2 regions of the Bradyrhizobium sp. BR 1432 genome follow, and region 1 is predicted to be linked to the other one. Evidence: riboswitches for the same ligand, from Rfam matches in the RefSeq annotation. Region 1 holds a riboswitch; the other holds the start of a gene.
What was found. A riboswitch is a leader RNA that binds a small molecule or an ion and turns the genes downstream of it on or off. The one in region 1 is predicted to bind cobalamin.

Region 1 (4,209 bases):
CCCGGTTCGAGCTTGAGCGGATCGAGATCGTCGAAATTGGCGATCCGCGATAACGCGAGACAGGCGATCTTGCATTGGCCCGGCTTTCGCGCATCGCGCAGGCCCAGCGCGTCCTCGGCCGGCAGCTCGCCGGCGCGCGCGAACCAGGGCAGCACGCCGAGGCCGCGCCACGCAGTCCTCGCTTCGATCAGCCTGTAGCCGTCGTCGAACAGCGTGGGATCGCCGCGGAACTTGTTGATGACAAAACCCTGGATCATCGCGGCATCATCGGGATCGATCACCGCCTTGATGCCGACGAGCTGGGCGATGACGCCGCCGCGGTCGATGTCGCCGACGAGCACGACGGGCACGTCTGCCTTGCGCGCAAAACCCATATTGGCGATGTCGGCCTTGCGCAGGTTCACTTCGGCCGGGCTGCCCGCGCCCTCGACCAGCACGAGATCGGCGCGTGCCTTCAGCCGCTCAAAGCTCTCCAGCACGGCGCCCATCAGCGAAGGTTTCATCGCCGCATAGTCACGTGCACGGGCGGTTGCGATGCGCTTGCCGTGGACGATGACCTGCGCGCCGACATCGGTCTCGGGCTTGAGCAGCACCGGGTTCATGTCGGTGTGCGGCTCGACGCCGGCGGCGAGCGCCTGCAGCGCCTGGGCGCGGCCGATCTCGCCGCCGTCAACGGTGACGGCCGCATTGTTCGACATGTTCTGCGGCTTGAACGGGAGCACGCGCAGGCCACGTCGCGTGAAGGCGCGCGCCAGGCCGGCAACGATGAGCGACTTGCCCACGTCCGAGCCGGCCCCTTGGATCATCAGCGCGCGCGCCATAGCGAGATGGTCTCAGAATTCGACGCCGGCTTGCGCTTTGATGCCGGAGCGGAAGGGATGTTTGACCAGCGTCATCTCGGTGACGAGGTCGGCGATCTCGATCAGTTCGTCCTTGGCGTTTCGCCCGGTGAGGACGACATGCGTCATCGGCGGCTTCTGCGTGGTGAGGAATTCGACGACCTCGGCGATATCGAGATAGTCGTAGCGCAGCGCAATGTTGATCTCGTCGAGCACGACCATGCGCAGGTTGGGATCTGATATCAGCTCCTTGGCCTTCTCCCAGCCGGCGCGCGCGGCGGCGATGTCGCGGGCGCGGTCCTGCGTTTCCCAGGTAAAACCTTCGCCCATTGCGTGGAACTGGCAGAGATCGCCGAAATGGCCGGTGAGCAGGCGCCGCTCGCCGGTATCCCAGGCGCCCTTGATGAACTGCACGACCGCGCAGGGGAAGCCATGGGCGACGCAGCGGACGATCATGCCGAAGGCGGAGGACGACTTGCCCTTGCCGGCGCCGGTGTGGACGATGATGAGGCCTTTTTCGCCGCTCTTGGTCGCCATGATCTTGTCGCGGGCGGCCTTCTTCTTCGCCATTTTCGCAGCGTGGCGGGCGTCGGTTTCCTCGCCCGTTTGGGTCTCCGGTTCAGGCGTCATCGTACCAGTCCTTCGGCTTGACAAGTGGCGGCCAGCGGCAAATGGTGGGCCCGCGTTGGTTCCTGTCCTATGACAGGCGAAGAGGGAATGCGATAGGGTCCGAATCGGCAAGATTTGGGTCCAAAATGCAGCCGCCCCCGCGACCGTGACCGGAGAGATGCCCGAAGCCACTGATCCCTAACGGGATCGGGAAGGCGGGGATCGAAGGGCAAGACCCTGCTCCGCAAGCCGGGAGACCTGCCAGCGCGGACGATTTTGGACCGGCGGACGGGGTGTTCCGCGACGGGGAAACGGGCCCCTGGAAAGTGGTTCGTGCGCCTCTTCGCCTCCCGCTGTTTATTCTGGAAGAGGCGATGACGGTCACACTTCACGTCTGCATTACCTGCCGTGCCGGCGAGACGCTTGGCGAGGGCGAGACGACGCCCGGCAAGCGGTTGCACGGTGCGATCCTGGACGCCGGCGTGCCCGACGGCGTGAGCGTAGTTCCCGTCGAATGCCTGTCGGCCTGCAGCCAGGGCTGCTCGGTCGCGCTCAGCGCGCCCGGCCGCTGGTCCTATGTCTATGGCCGCCTGTCGGATGCCAATGCGCGCGACGTGATCGCGGGCGCTGCGGCCTATGCGGCCGCGCCTGATGGCCTCGTGCCCTGGCGCAGCCGTCCCGAAATCTTCCGCAAGCAATCGCTTGCCCGCATTCCCCCCATTGCCGTCGTGCCGGAGGCCGCCGAATGAATTCGCTCGCAAAAGTCCCTGTTACGGTGGTCACGGGTTTTCTCGGCTCCGGCAAGACGACATTGATCCAGCATCTGCTCGCCAATGCCGGCGGCAAGAAGCTCGCCGTGCTCGTCAACGAGTTCGGCAGCGAGGGCGTCGATGGCGAGATCCTGAAGTCGTGCGCCGATGCCAACTGCCCGGAGGAAAACATCGTCGAGCTCGCCAATGGCTGCATCTGCTGCACTGTCGCCGACGATTTCATTCCGACCATGGAGCAGCTCTTGGCGCGCCCAGTGCGGCCCGATCACATCCTGATCGAGACCTCGGGCCTGGCGCTGCCAAAGCCGCTGTTGAAGGCATTCGATTGGCCGGAGATCCGTTCGCGCATCACGGTCGACGGTGTGATCGCGCTGGCCGATGCCGAAGCCGTCGCTGCCGGCCGCTTCGCGCCGGATCCGGCTGCGGTCGAAGCGCAGCGCGCGGCGGACGACAATCTCGATCACGAGACGCCGCTGTCGGAAGTGTTCGAGGACCAGATCGCCTGTGCCGACATCGTGCTGTTGACCAAGGCCGATCTTGCGGGCGCCGCGGGTATCGAAGCCGCCAAGGCGGCGATCACGGCCGAGATGCCGCGCCGCGTGCCGATGCTCCCCGTCACCGACGGCGCGATCGATGCGCGCGTCATCCTCGGCCTCGGCGCTGCCGCGGAGAACGATCTTGCTGCGCGTCCGTCGCATCACGATGGCGAGGACGAGCACGAGCATGACGATTTTGCCTCCGTCGTGATCGATCTTCCGGAAGTGTCTAATGTCGAAGCGCTGGTCGCCTCCGTCCAGCGCCTGGCGCGCGAGCAGAACGTGCTGCGTGCGAAAGGCTATATCGCGGTCGCGGGCAAGCCGATGCGCCTGTTGCTGCAAGCGGTCGGCGAGCGCGTGCGCCACCAGTTCGACAAGCCCTGGGCTGCCGGCGTACGGCAATCAAAGCTCGTCGTGATCGGCGAGCACGGTGATATCGACGAGGCCGCGATCAGGTCAGGACTTGGTCTTTCAGGATCTGGCATCTGATGCACGTCGTCTTCCGCGAGAGCCGCGGTCTCGAGGAGACCGCGACGCCAAGGGACATCGGCCAGGACCCGGCCGATCTCGTGGTGCTCTCGTATTCGGATTCCGATCTTGCCGCGTTCGCGGCCGGTTGGCGGCGCGGCCGCGACAGCCTGCCGTCGCTGCGGCTCGCCAATCTTGCGGAGCTGCGTCATCCGCTTTCGGTCGACACCTATATCGAGCGCACGCTCTCCTATGCGCGCGGCATCCTGGTGCGGTTGATTGGCGGTGAGTCCTACTGGCCGTATGGTCTCGCGGCGCTCCGGCAACTTGCCAAGGACCGTAACATCGTGCTGGCCGTGCTGCCGGCCGATGGCCGCGACGATACGCGGCTGGACGCGTATTCGACCTTGCCGGTCTCGACGCTGCGCCGGCTCAAGGTGCTCTGCGACACCGGCGGCCCGGTCGCCGCGCAAGCTGCGATCGCGCAGCTCGCGCTGGCCTCGGGCCTCTATGCCGGGCCAGTCGCCGGCGAGATGACCGTGCCTGAGATGGGGTTCTACGATCCCGCGCGTGGCGTCATTGCTGCGCCGGTGGGCGGCGAGGGGAAGTCCCGCGCGCTGGTGACGTTCTATCGCTCCTATCTCACCGCTGCGGACGCCGGCCCGGTCGATGCCTTGATCGCCGCGCTGCGCGAAAAGGGCTTTGATGCCTATGGTGTCTTCGTCACCTCGCTGAAGGCCGCGGGCGTTGCCGATTGGCTGCGCGCGCATCTCGCGCAGGATCCTCCGGTCGCGATCGTCAATGCGACGGCGTTCTCGGCAATGAGCGATGACGGCACGACGCCGTTCGATGCTGCATCATGCCCGGTGTTCCAGGTTGCGCTCTCGACGGCGCGGCGTGAGGACTGGGCGGAATCGCTGCGCGGCCTGTCGCCCGGCGATCTCGCGATGCATGTGGTGCTGCCCGAGGTCGACGGCCGCCTGTTCG
Region 2 (4,209 bases), 7.7 Mb from region 1:
CAGGACGCCTTGCGCATTTCGCGGGCCGCCGCAACCATGTTGACGAGCGCCGGACGGACTTCGGTCCATTTGCGGGTCTTTAGGCCGCAATCCGGATTGATCCAGAGCTGTGAGTCCGCCAGCCGTTGGCGGGCCCGCGCGATGAGATCCTCTATTTCAGCAACTTCGGGAACGCGCGGCGAGTGGATGTCATAGACGCCCGGGCCGATGTCGTTTGGGTATTTGAAGGCAGTGAATGCATCGAGCAGCTCCATCTTAGAACGGGACGTTTCGATCGAGATGACATCCGCGTCCATTGCGGCAATTGCATCGATGATGGCGTTGAACTCCGAGTAGCACATGTGGGTATGGATCTGCGTCGCATCGGCAACACCGGAGGAACAGAGGCGGAAGCTCTCCACTGCCCAGTCGAGATAAGACTTCCAATCGGAGCGGCGGAGGGCAAACCTTCGCGGAGCGCGGCCTCATCGATTTGGATCATGGTTGCGCCGGCCTTTTCCAGTTCGGCGACCTCGTCTCGGATCGCGAGCGCGATCTGACGGCAGGTCTGGCTGCGCGGAATATCGTCACGGACAAACGACCAATTCAGGATCGTCACCGGCCCCGTAAGCATGGCCTTCATCGGCTTTCTGGTTAGGGACTGCGCGTAGCGCCACCATTCGACGGTCATCGGCTTCGGCCGCGAGACATCGCCGAACAGAATCGGCGGACGAACGTAACGTGAGCCGTAAGACTGCACCCAGCCATGCTTAGTGAACACGAAGCCGGAGAGCTGCTCAGCGAAATACTGGACCATGTCGTTGCGCTCGAACTCGCCGTGGACAAGAACGTCCAGCCCAATCTCTTCCTGCCAGAGGACCGCGCGAGCCGTTTCCTCCTTCAGGAATTGTTCATATTCCGCCTTTGTCAATTCTCCTTGGGCACGCGCGGCGCGGGCGTTACGTACCTCGGGGGTCTGTGGGAACGACCCGATTGTGGTCGTGGGAAAAAGCGGCAGGCCGAAACGCTTGCGCTGAACCTCGGCACGGCTCGCAAAAGCGTTCTTGCGGCGGCACATAGCCTCGTCAATCGCCGCCGTCCGCTGGGCGACGGCCCTGTCATGGATCTTCGGCGATGTCCGTCGAGCCTTCGCTCCAAGGGCTGACTCGGAAAGCGCAGCAATGGCGTTTCCGTCGCTCGCAAGCGCTCTCGCCAGGATCGTGAGCTCGTCGATCTTCTGGACCGAGAAGGCAAGCCACCTCTTCACCTCCGAATCGAGATCGGTCTCGAGCTGAACGTCGATTGGGACATGCAAGAGCGAGCAGGAGGGTGCGAGCTGCACGCGATCCTTGCCGAACTTTGCAATGACGGGCTTGAGCCGCTCAACCAGTGCCGATAGGTTCGAGCGCCACACGTTGCGGCCGTCGATGACGCCAAGCGAAATCACGAGGTCGGCATGAGCACCAACTTCAATTTGGCTCAATTGTTGGGGAGCGCGAACCAGATCGACGTGCAGTCCGGCCACGGGCAGTCCCAGAGTGGTCGCCAGATTGTCGCCGATCGCTCCGAAATAAGTTGCAAGCATGATCTTGATGCCAGGCACCTCCTCAGCGAGACGCCCATAAGCACGCTGGAGCGCATTCCGCGTAGTCTCATCGAGATCAAGCACCAGATAGGGCTCGTCAAGCTGGACCCACTCGGCTCCCCGTTTCGCAAGCTCCTTGAGAACCTCGACATAGACGGGCACGAGGCTCTCGAGCAGCGAAATCGGATCAAACGTCGGATCGGCACTCTTGCCCAGCTTTAGGAAGGTGACCGGTCCTACCAAGACAGGACGCGTTTGATAGCCGAGGGCTTTGGCCTCCTCATATTCCTCGATCGGTTTACGGGAGGAGAGCCTGAAGGTCTGTCCTTTATGGAATTCGGGCACCATGTAGTGGTAGTTGGTGTCGAACCACTTAGTCATCTCCTGCGCAGTGGCGCCGTGACCTTGCGCGTGACCGCAGCTCGCGTCGTGTTCCCTGTCTTGTGAGCCTCTTGCCATGGCGAAATAGGTCTTCAGTGAGACCGGACCGCCATCCCAGCCATACGCCTCAGGAATGGCGCCCACCATGACGCTCGTATCGAGAACCTGGTCATAGAGTGAAAAATCATTTGACGGGATAACGGTGACGCCCAGCGACTTCTGACGCGCCCAATTGGCAACGCGTAGAGCAGCCGCTGCTTCAAGAAGCTGCGAGTTGCTGATGTTGCCAGCCCAGTAGCTTTCGAGCGCCAGCTTGAGTTCACGGCGCGGTCCGATACGCGGCGTGCCGAGGGTTGCGACAGGAAGTGAGAGAAGAGACATAGCTTTAACCCCATTGTGTGGGGGCAAAGGCCATGGCGGAAACGCAGGCAGGAGGCCACGAAAGCGGGACCCGCTACTAGGCGTACCACCGGACACCCCGCCCGTGGACGAATAAGTTGTCGGGGCAGGTCTCCTGGCTCGCGGGTCATCGCCTGCATCCGGCCTTCCCGAAGCTTCTGCTTCAGTGACACGTTTGGATGCGGGCTCGCCGCTTACAGTTGCGGGGGCAGCGCCGGCATTGCTTCAATCCTGAACGGATCGAGAGCGCACCGGCTTCCCTCTTAGCTCCGGATCAAACAAGACCTGGAGAACCTCGACGCCTCCGATTATCTGCAACAGAACCAATACGTCAACCCTGAGATCGTCTTTGCTGCGGCATCCCGGCAAGCCTGACGGTCTTACCCATGAGGCATCGAGGTCACCGAACCATGTTGGTGTGAAGCTCTAAGCGCGTTTGATTCGGCAGTGGCGTAACATCGATCGCTTAAGCTTCCACACCGGTCAACTACCAGTGCTGGCAATTGTCAATCTGACAGATCTCGTCAACTCTTAGATCAAAGACCGTAGCGGAGCCGCACCAACAAGTCCGAGGCCGCCTTAGGAGCGCAAGCAGGAACCCGACGCTGTCACCGGGACTCCGACGGATCCCGCGATGCGGTCGGCACTTGAGGTTCGTCAGCTCTAGTCGAGTTTAACGGAAACCGCCAAATTCGAGAGTTGGAGCTATGACTGCTACGATCTTGTCGGATAGTGACGCTCCTCGCGGCGACATCGTCAAATGCGCAGCCCGCATCGGCGCGGAAATCCGGAACGTCAAGCTATCGGGCGACTTGCCGGAGCAGACGATCCGCTCGATCAATGAATTGCTATTGGAGCACAAGGTCATCTTCTTTCGCGACCAGGGGCATCTCGACGATGCGGAGCAAGAGCGCTTTGCCCTTCGTTTCGGGAAGCTGGCACCTCATCCGACGCTCGGTGCAATCAAAGGCACGGCGTCGATCATCGAGCTTGATTCGGCGCGCGCCGGGAGCCGGGCCGACTTGTGGCACACGGATGGAACCTTCGTCGATGCCTACCCCAAGATTGCGGTCCTACGAAGCCTCGTGATGCCGCCATTCGGTGGCGATACGGTCTGGTCAAACACCGTTACGGCGTATCTCGACCTCGCACCGCCGCTGCAGCGGCTTGCAGACAAGCTCTGGGCCGTTCACAGCAACGCCTTCGACTATGCAATATTGGCCCGCGTCAGCGAGCTCGACAAAAAGCATTTGGACGAAATCTTCACTAGAACAATCTATCAGACTGAGCATCCTGTCGTGCGCGTGCATCCCGAGACCGGCGAACGCGCGCTAGTGCTCGGCGCTCTGGTGCAAAATTTCGTTGGTCTTCCGAAATACGACGGCCAGAAGCTGTTTGATCTGTTTCAATCTCATATCGCGGCGCTCGAGAACACCGTGCGGTGGCGCTGGAAGGAGGGCGATGTCGCGATCTGGGACAATCGCGCCACGCAACATTATGCGGTGAACGACTATGGCGACCAGCATCGCCTCGTTCGTCGCGCAACCGTCGTCGGCGAAGTCCCCGTCAGCATCGACGGAAAGAGCAGCGTGACAGTACGCATACGACGAAGACCGCCTGATTGACGCATGCGCGCGGGGGCCGGGTAGCGCTATGATAGCGCTGCGTGAAGGTTAGGCAGCTTGCTGATCGGTGGGTTCGTCGGCTTGGCGCGGGAGCTTCCATTCCCAGGGCAGCAGTTCGTGCAGACGCGAAGCGGGAAGATCGGCGATCCGGGCGAGGACGTCGGCGAGCCAGGCTTTGGGATCGACATCGTTAAGACGACAGGTGGTGATCATCGTCAGCATGATGGCGGCGCGTTCGGC

Region 2: another riboswitch for cobalamin. It lies ahead of metE (5-methyltetrahydropteroyltriglutamate--homocysteine S-methyltransferase); the one in region 1 lies ahead of ACSKB8_RS38100 (DUF1636 family protein).

What each region holds. Positions count from the first base shown of each region.
Region 1 is NZ_JBPUGF010000003.1:7,846,290-7,850,498, reverse strand. It holds gene ACSKB8_RS38110 (cobyric acid synthase) at 1-821, opposite strand, end outside; gene cobO (cob(I)yrinic acid a,c-diamide adenosyltransferase) at 834-1,469, opposite strand; cobalamin riboswitch at 1,509-1,728, shown strand; gene ACSKB8_RS38100 (DUF1636 family protein) at 1,823-2,197, shown strand; gene cobW (cobalamin biosynthesis protein CobW) at 2,194-3,243, shown strand; gene cobN (cobaltochelatase subunit CobN) at 3,243-4,209, shown strand, end outside.
Region 2 is NZ_JBPUGF010000003.1:180,159-184,367, reverse strand. It holds partial or broken gene metE (5-methyltetrahydropteroyltriglutamate--homocysteine S-methyltransferase) at 1-2,326, opposite strand, end outside; cobalamin riboswitch at 2,433-2,657, opposite strand; gene ACSKB8_RS01090 (TauD/TfdA dioxygenase family protein) at 3,052-3,969, shown strand; gene tnpC (IS66 family transposase) at 4,018-4,209, opposite strand, start outside.